2 regions of the Paenibacillus sp. GYB003 genome follow, and region 2 is predicted to be linked to the other one. Evidence: a T-box and tRNA genes for the amino acid it is inferred to sense, from the RefSeq annotation. Region 2 holds a T-box; the other holds one or more tRNA genes.
The links. The T-box of region 2 lies ahead of leuS (leucine--tRNA ligase). A T-box ahead of a tRNA ligase gene usually reads a tRNA of that ligase, here a tRNA-Leu.
Positions count from the first base shown of each region.

Region 1: it encodes a tRNA-Leu, which carries the amino acid that the T-box ahead of leuS (leucine--tRNA ligase) is inferred to sense. The anticodon was not compared.

Region 1 is NZ_JARBDC010000011.1:115,827-119,234, reverse strand. It holds gene PV407_RS07020 (hypothetical protein) at 357-659, opposite strand; tRNA gene PV407_RS07015 (tRNA-Glu) at 1,241-1,312, shown strand; tRNA gene PV407_RS07010 (tRNA-Lys) at 1,366-1,438, shown strand; tRNA gene PV407_RS07005 (tRNA-Leu) at 1,468-1,550, shown strand; gene PV407_RS07000 (lactonase family protein) at 1,707-2,774, shown strand; gene PV407_RS06995 (sensor histidine kinase) at 3,051-3,408, shown strand, end outside.
Region 2 is NZ_JARBDC010000070.1:49,272-52,679, reverse strand. It holds gene PV407_RS23270 (DUF3900 domain-containing protein) at 1-35, shown strand, start outside; gene PV407_RS23265 (pentapeptide repeat-containing protein) at 308-727, shown strand; gene PV407_RS23260 (pentapeptide repeat-containing protein) at 724-840, shown strand; gene PV407_RS23255 (pentapeptide repeat-containing protein) at 965-1,570, shown strand; T-box leader at 1,729-1,976, shown strand; gene leuS (leucine--tRNA ligase) at 2,197-3,408, shown strand, end outside.

The DNA of each region.
Region 1 (3,408 bases), on a different contig from region 2:
TTTGTCTAAAATAATGACCTTGATTTTATAAATAAGGGGTCGAGGTTCACTAATAGTAAAAACGTTTTTCTTATTTGTTCATTTCGGCTACTTTGGATCGAATTAACGAAACGACGTTCGTTATTAGTGAGTTCCAGTTCGCTATGCTTACGTTGGCCTTTGAAGTTGTATTGTTCCCCAATAGTCGGATCAAAACAATACGATTTTTACCAGCAGGTAAAACCTGGTCCTTGTTCCTTCCTCATGCAATGACGGTTGGATTGCTAATAAAGGATGCAGCTGGAACCTTTTCCGGGAGAAGAGGGTGTCGGAGCAGCGCATCAAGTCAATTCGATAGTACCGCTTGGGCCGCTTTATCACGGAGCGATCGTCAAAAACACATAAGCCAACAGCAGCAGCCCAACGATAACGGGCGTGACGGCGAGTCCGACGGCAAAGCCGCCGAGCCAAAGCTTGTTCGGCCCCCGCCTCACGGCGACAGCGATACCGATTCCGACGCAGACGATCGCGGCGGCGGCCATGCGCGTCACAAACTGGATATGGCCTTCGGCGTTGTGGATGGAATACGACCAGCGAACGGGATCTACTCGAATAATCGGCAGCAGCACATACAGGATAACGATGCATGCGGCTGACGTTAATGCCCCTCTGACGAACATTGGACTTCCTCCTTTCTTTCCCCGAATTGGTAAAGCCGTTTTTTCTCGCCAATTGCTTCGCATTCTCCGCATATTCGTCCACGCAGCGGTCCAAAATAGGAAAAAGCATTCAAGCCGGCCGATTCATCTGTCCGTCATTTGCCCGAACACGACGGATAGCCGGTAAGAATAAGGAATATCGTCCTTTTATCGTAATGACGTAATTTTTCATGATGACGGTGGGAACGGCAGCTTTCAAGTTCGGGCTAGCGCATAAACGGCGGGAAAAAGCGGTCCTTTCCGGTCGGAGCCTGGGCCGCCGATTCATGTTCAACAAGGCTTCGACAAGCGGCGGTTGGCACTGAAGCAGGTTCGGCAATACATGCCGAAGCATCCGGTTTCGGCGCAAGCATCCGGATCCATACAATCTCGTCTTCGTCCGGCAGGCGCGTATCCGCTCCGAACGCCTCCCATATGGAAAAGCATACCATACCGGGCGATCGATTTTAAAACGAAAAAACGGCAAAAAGGGCTTGTCAACGTCCCGGATATCGGCTATAATAACACTTGTCGCTTCGAAGGGCGGCATTTACAAGTCAAATGGCCCGTTGGTCAAGGGGTTAAGACACCTCCCTTTCACGGAGGTAACAGGGGTTCGAATCCCCTACGGGTCATTACCTTTATAACGTCGGTCGGGATGAGAACATGTCGAATCTCGGCTTTTTTTGAGCCATTAGCTCAGTTGGTAGAGCACCTGACTTTTAATCAGGGTGTCGTAGGTTCGAGTCCTACATGGCTCATACCGGAGCTGCTCGGCAGTTCCCGGCCTGCGGTCGTGGTGGAATGGCAGACACGCTATCTTGAGGGGGTAGTGGGCGTACGCCCGTGAGAGTTCGAGTCTCTCCGACCGCATCTTATCGGAAAGAGTCCTTGACGCGTTCAAGGGCTCTTTTGTTTTTGCCCGGAGCCGCTTTCCTTCCCCCGGCGAAAAGTGTACAGTAAAAGAAACGAAAACAGAGACAACCATCGTCAAGGAGGAACGGAAACGTGAACCAAAGCAACGGGACTATGCTCGTATTTATCGGATCTTATGCCGAGGCGAAAGATAACGGTGTTTACGTATACCGGATGGATACGGAAACCGGGGCGCTGACGCCGCTGGACCAAGTGGCGGGGCTGCAAAATCCGACTTTCTTAAGTCTCGACGCCGGAAAAAAACGGCTGTACGCGATCGCGGAGCGGCTCGTGGACGGGCAGCGCCAAGGCGCGGCGGTGACGTTCGAAATCGATCCGGCCTCGGGCAAGCTTACGGAAATCGGACGGGTCGGCACCGTCGATACGACGACATGCCATATTCAGCGCGATGCGACCAATCGTTTTTTTGCCGTGGCCAGCTACTCCGGCGGGAAGGTCGGCTTGTCGGCGGCGGGAGAAAACGACACGGTCGGCGAGTTGCTCGACGTTCGCCAGCACGAAGGCGGCAGCGTCCACCCCGAGCGGCAGGACCGGCCGCACCCGCACTCGGTGTTTTTCAGCCCGGACAACCGGTTCGCGTTCGTGCCGGATTTGGGCATGGACCGCATTCGCGGCTACCGTCTCGATCCGGTTGCCGGAAAGCTCGCCTTCCACGGCGATACGGCCGTACAGCCTGGCGCCGGTCCCCGTCACTTGGCGTTCCATCCGAACGGGGCCTATGCGTATGTCATTAACGAGCTCGATTCGACGGTAACGGGCTTTCGTTACGACGCGGACAGCGGGGCCATGCGCACGATTCAGGTCGTATCGACGCTGCCGGAAGGCTTCGCGGGGGAAAACGCCTGCGCGGAAGTGCAAATTTCGCCGGACGGCGGCTTTTTGTACGGCTCGAACCGCGGTCACGATTCGATCGTCGTCTATGCGATCGATCGGGAAACGGGGGCGTTGTCGGTCGTGGAGCACGTGTCCACACGAGGCGGACATCCGCGGCACTTTTCGTTGTCGCCGGAAGGCGACTATTTGCTGGCGGCCAATCGGGATTCGGACAATATCGTCGTATTCCGCGTCGACAGACGTTCCGGCAAGCTGGAATATACCGGTCATACGGTACAGGCGTCCAAGCCGGTGTGCGTAAAAATGGCCCGCTTTCCCGCAAGGTGAGGGTGCGGAAGCATAGCGAGCGGCCTTTCCCGTACGGGAAAAGGCCGTTTGCCGATTCGGACCGTTACGAGGGGCCGAGCGTCGCTCGGTCGTTCGTTCGTATACGCGCCCTTTCCGCCTTACGAATCTTTGGAACCGGTAATGCTTGTCAATGCAGGATGACGCTTGAATCGCGCCGGTGCGCAGGGTATGATTTGGCTATAACTATCGGCCCGTCGGCAACGCTATGGGAAGTTGACCCGCCTGGCGGCATCTTGCCGCGGCGAGCGAAGCAGGATGGCGCTGCGGGACGGCTGCGAGACGGGACCGAAAACGTACGTGCAGGGTGATGACAAGATGCTCGTCTATTTCGCGGCGCTGCTGGCGGCCGCCGTCGTGCTGTATCGGCTGCACCCGGAGCGCGAGGCGAACCGGTGGGCCGCTTTTTTTCTAGTGGCCGCCAGCATCGGCGGTCTTGCCGGTTTTATTCGCGAGGACGCGCTGCCGGCTTTGGAAGCCCGGGGGAACGCGGCGTTTTGGATCGAGCCGCTGCTTCGGATGGCGGCAAGCGTGTTCGAGGTAGCCAACCATACGCTGACGCCGTACGGGGTGCTTCTGTTTTGCATCGCGTATGCCCGGCGCTCGTCGCGGCCTG
Region 2 (3,408 bases):
GCGGGACAGGCGGAGGCGACGGCGTGCCGTGGTAAGCGGCTTTGCCTTTACCGGCCGAAGGCATGCTGCGAAGCGCGGATGCTATTGGTTGTCGAGAGAGTTCGGCCCGCACGTTTTTGCTGTCATGGAGCTTCTTCTCCTTCCGGGGAGGGGCTCTTTTTTGCATCCGGTCGAGCCGGAGACAAAGTTGATACGGACTCTAGACAAACGAACGTATGTTTGGTATGATCGTTTCAAACGACGTCGAATTCCTGGATTTTCCAAATGCTCATCCGCTTTTCGCCAATCGTTAGGAGGGAACGAAACGATGACCTTCAACATCGACGCTCCGAATATTCCCGACGGCCTGACTCTCATCACCGATGAAGTAAGCTCGCTTCGTTCGAAGGACGAATATCGTCTCGGAGCCGTCGTCGATACCGTCATCGACGGTCGCGAAGCCTCGAAGGTTTCGTTCGACAAAGTCGCGTTTGCGAACGTCACCGTTACGGAATCGACGCTCAACGGCGTCGAGGCGACGGACGTCGCGTTCGACAAGTGCGATTTTTCCAACGTCGGCTTCACCTATTCGTTTTTCCATTGCGCGGAGCTCCGCAATTGCAAATGTATCGCGACGGATTTCACGAGGAGCCGCTTTCGGCACGTGCTTTTTTCGGCTGCGTCGGCGATTACGCCGCATTCCGCTTCGCCGCCTTCAAGCGGGTTTCTTTTGAAGGCGATTCCTTGATCGGCGCCGACTTTTTTCAATCCGCCTTTCAGGAGATACGGTTTGCGGAATGTCGGATCGATCAAGCCAATTTATCGGGCTGCAAGCTGGAAGGAATCGATTTGAGCGATTGAGAATTCGACGGATTGACCGTGGAAATCGAAGATTTGCGCGGCTGCATCATTTCTTCGCGGCACGCTTTTTCGTTCGTCAATTTGCTCGGACTGATCATGAAATGACGGATCCGGAGGTTGCATGATGGAGCAGCATATCGATCGGCGCTATGAAGCGGTTGTTTTCAGCGGACGGGACTTGAAGGAGAGCGAGTTCGTGAGCTGCACGTTCGAACGGTGCTCGTTCGCCCACGCTTCGTTGGAAGAAATTCAAACGAACCGCTGCCGGTTCGTGCATTGCGATTTTCAAGGCGCGATGCTGAACGCGTCCGTACATGCCGGCTCGGCTTTCGAAAACTGCAGTTTCGTGAACGCGAACCTTTTCGTCGCCACATTTACCGATTGCAAAATGACGGGCTCCGACTTTTCCAATGCGAATATGGACGGCATTACGCTGACGAACGGCGATTGGTCCTATACGAATCTGCGGCAAACGAGGCTGGCCAAGCAGCATCTGCGCAGCATCCGTTTTGTCGAGGCCGATCTGTACGAGGCCGATTTGGCGAAAGCGGACTTGCGCGACTGCGATTTGACGAGAGCCGTCATGGCCAAAACGAAGCTGCAGGGGGCGGATTTGCGCGGCGCGATTATGGACGGCGTCGATTTTAAATCGTTCGACGTGAAGGGCGTACGGATGGACGCCGCTCAGGCCGTCGTTTTTTTGCGCTCTTACGGCGCGAAAGTCGATTGAGGGCTTCGGCCTCCTTATGGCCCGACTTGAGGCGGGCGTCGTGGAAGCCGGGCTGCGCAAGGGGATGACGGATGCGCGGTATGGCGGTCACGGGGGAGGAAGGTTGCTTGACTTTACCGCTCGGAACCCTTTATAATATCTAAAAAGTTCTATATCGAATACAAGCTTTGACAAGGAACAGTAGCGAATTCACGTTTCGCAGAGAGCCGGCGCATGGTGAAAGCCGGTAAACGGGAAGAGCGAACTCGCCTTCGAGCCGACGGCATGACCCGGAAAGCGCCTTGATGCGCCTATTCGGCAAACCGGATCGTTGTCCCCGCGTTAAGGGGTAAAGTGGGCGCCGATCGAAGTACGGTCACGCGCCAACTAGGGTGGTACCACGGGAAACAAACCTCTCGTCCCTAGCGTTTGCGCTAGCGATGGGAGGTTTTTGGTTTGTTCGGGCAGCCGTCGCGGCGCTCGACGGGACCGGGTAGAATAGCGGAATGAAAGTACGCTATTGGAGCGGGACCATCGGCTTGCCGGTGCTATAGCGGAACCGCGTTCCGTTATCGGCAGAGGGCATGCCGGGACCGCACTGCAAAGCTTTGCTTCACTTTTTGGGGTATCTAAGGGAGGAAACGCATATGACGCAGCAAACGGGCTCGCCGAAAGAAGCGCAGGGCTATAACCCGCAGGCGATCGAGCCGAAATGGCAGCAATATTGGGAAACGAACAAAACGTTCAAGGTGCTCGAGCAATCGAACAAGCCGAAGTTTTACGCGCTCGACATGTTCCCGTATCCGTCCGGAGCGGGCCTGCACGTCGGCCATCCCGAAGGGTATACGGCGACCGACATCGTCTCCCGCTACAAGCGGATGAGAGGCTACAACGTGCTTCACCCGATGGGCTGGGACGCGTTCGGGCTTCCGGCCGAGCAGCACGCGCTCGATACCGGAAAGCATCCGCGGGACATCACGTTCACGAACATCGACAATTTCCGGCGCCAAATCAAGTCGCTCGGCTTCTCGTACGACTGGGACCGCGAAATCAGCACGACCGATCCGGCTTATTACAAATGGACGCAGTGGATTTTTATCCAGCTGTACAAAAAAGGTCTCGCCTACGTGGCGGAAGTGCCGGTCAACTGGTGTCCGGCGCTCGGCACCGTGCTCGCCAACGAGGAAGTGATCAACGGCCTCAGCGAACGCGGCAACCATCCGGTCATCCGCAAGCCGATGCGCCAATGGGTGCTGAAAATTACCGAGTACGCGGAACGTTTGCTCGAAGATCTCGAGGAGCTGGACTGGTCGGAAAGCATTAAAGACATGCAGCGCAACTGGATCGGCAAATCGACCGGCGCGGAAGTCGTCTTCGACATCGACGGACATGCCGGCCGCAGCCTGACCGTCTTCACGACCCGCCCCGACACGCTGTTCGGAGCGACCTACTGCGTGCTCGCGCCCGAGCACGAGCTTGTCGCCGCCATCGCGACGCCGGAGCAAGCGGCCGCCGTCAAAGCGTATCAGGACAAAGCGGCGATGAAAAGCGATCTCGAGCGCACCGATCTCGCCAAAGAAAAAACCGGCGTCTTCACCGGCGCGTACGCGATCAATCCGGTGAACGGCGCGAAAGTGCCGGTCTGGATCGCCGATTACGTGCTCGGCGGCTACGGGACGGGCGCCATTATGGCAGTGCCGGGCCACGACCAGCGCGACTGGGAGTTCGCGAAGCAGTACGACTTGCCGATCGTCGAAGTCGTGCAGGGCGGCGATCTCGCCAAGGAAGCGTATGCCGGCGACGGAGCGCACGTCAATTCCGGATTTATCGACGGGCTGAACAACGAACGGGCGATCGCC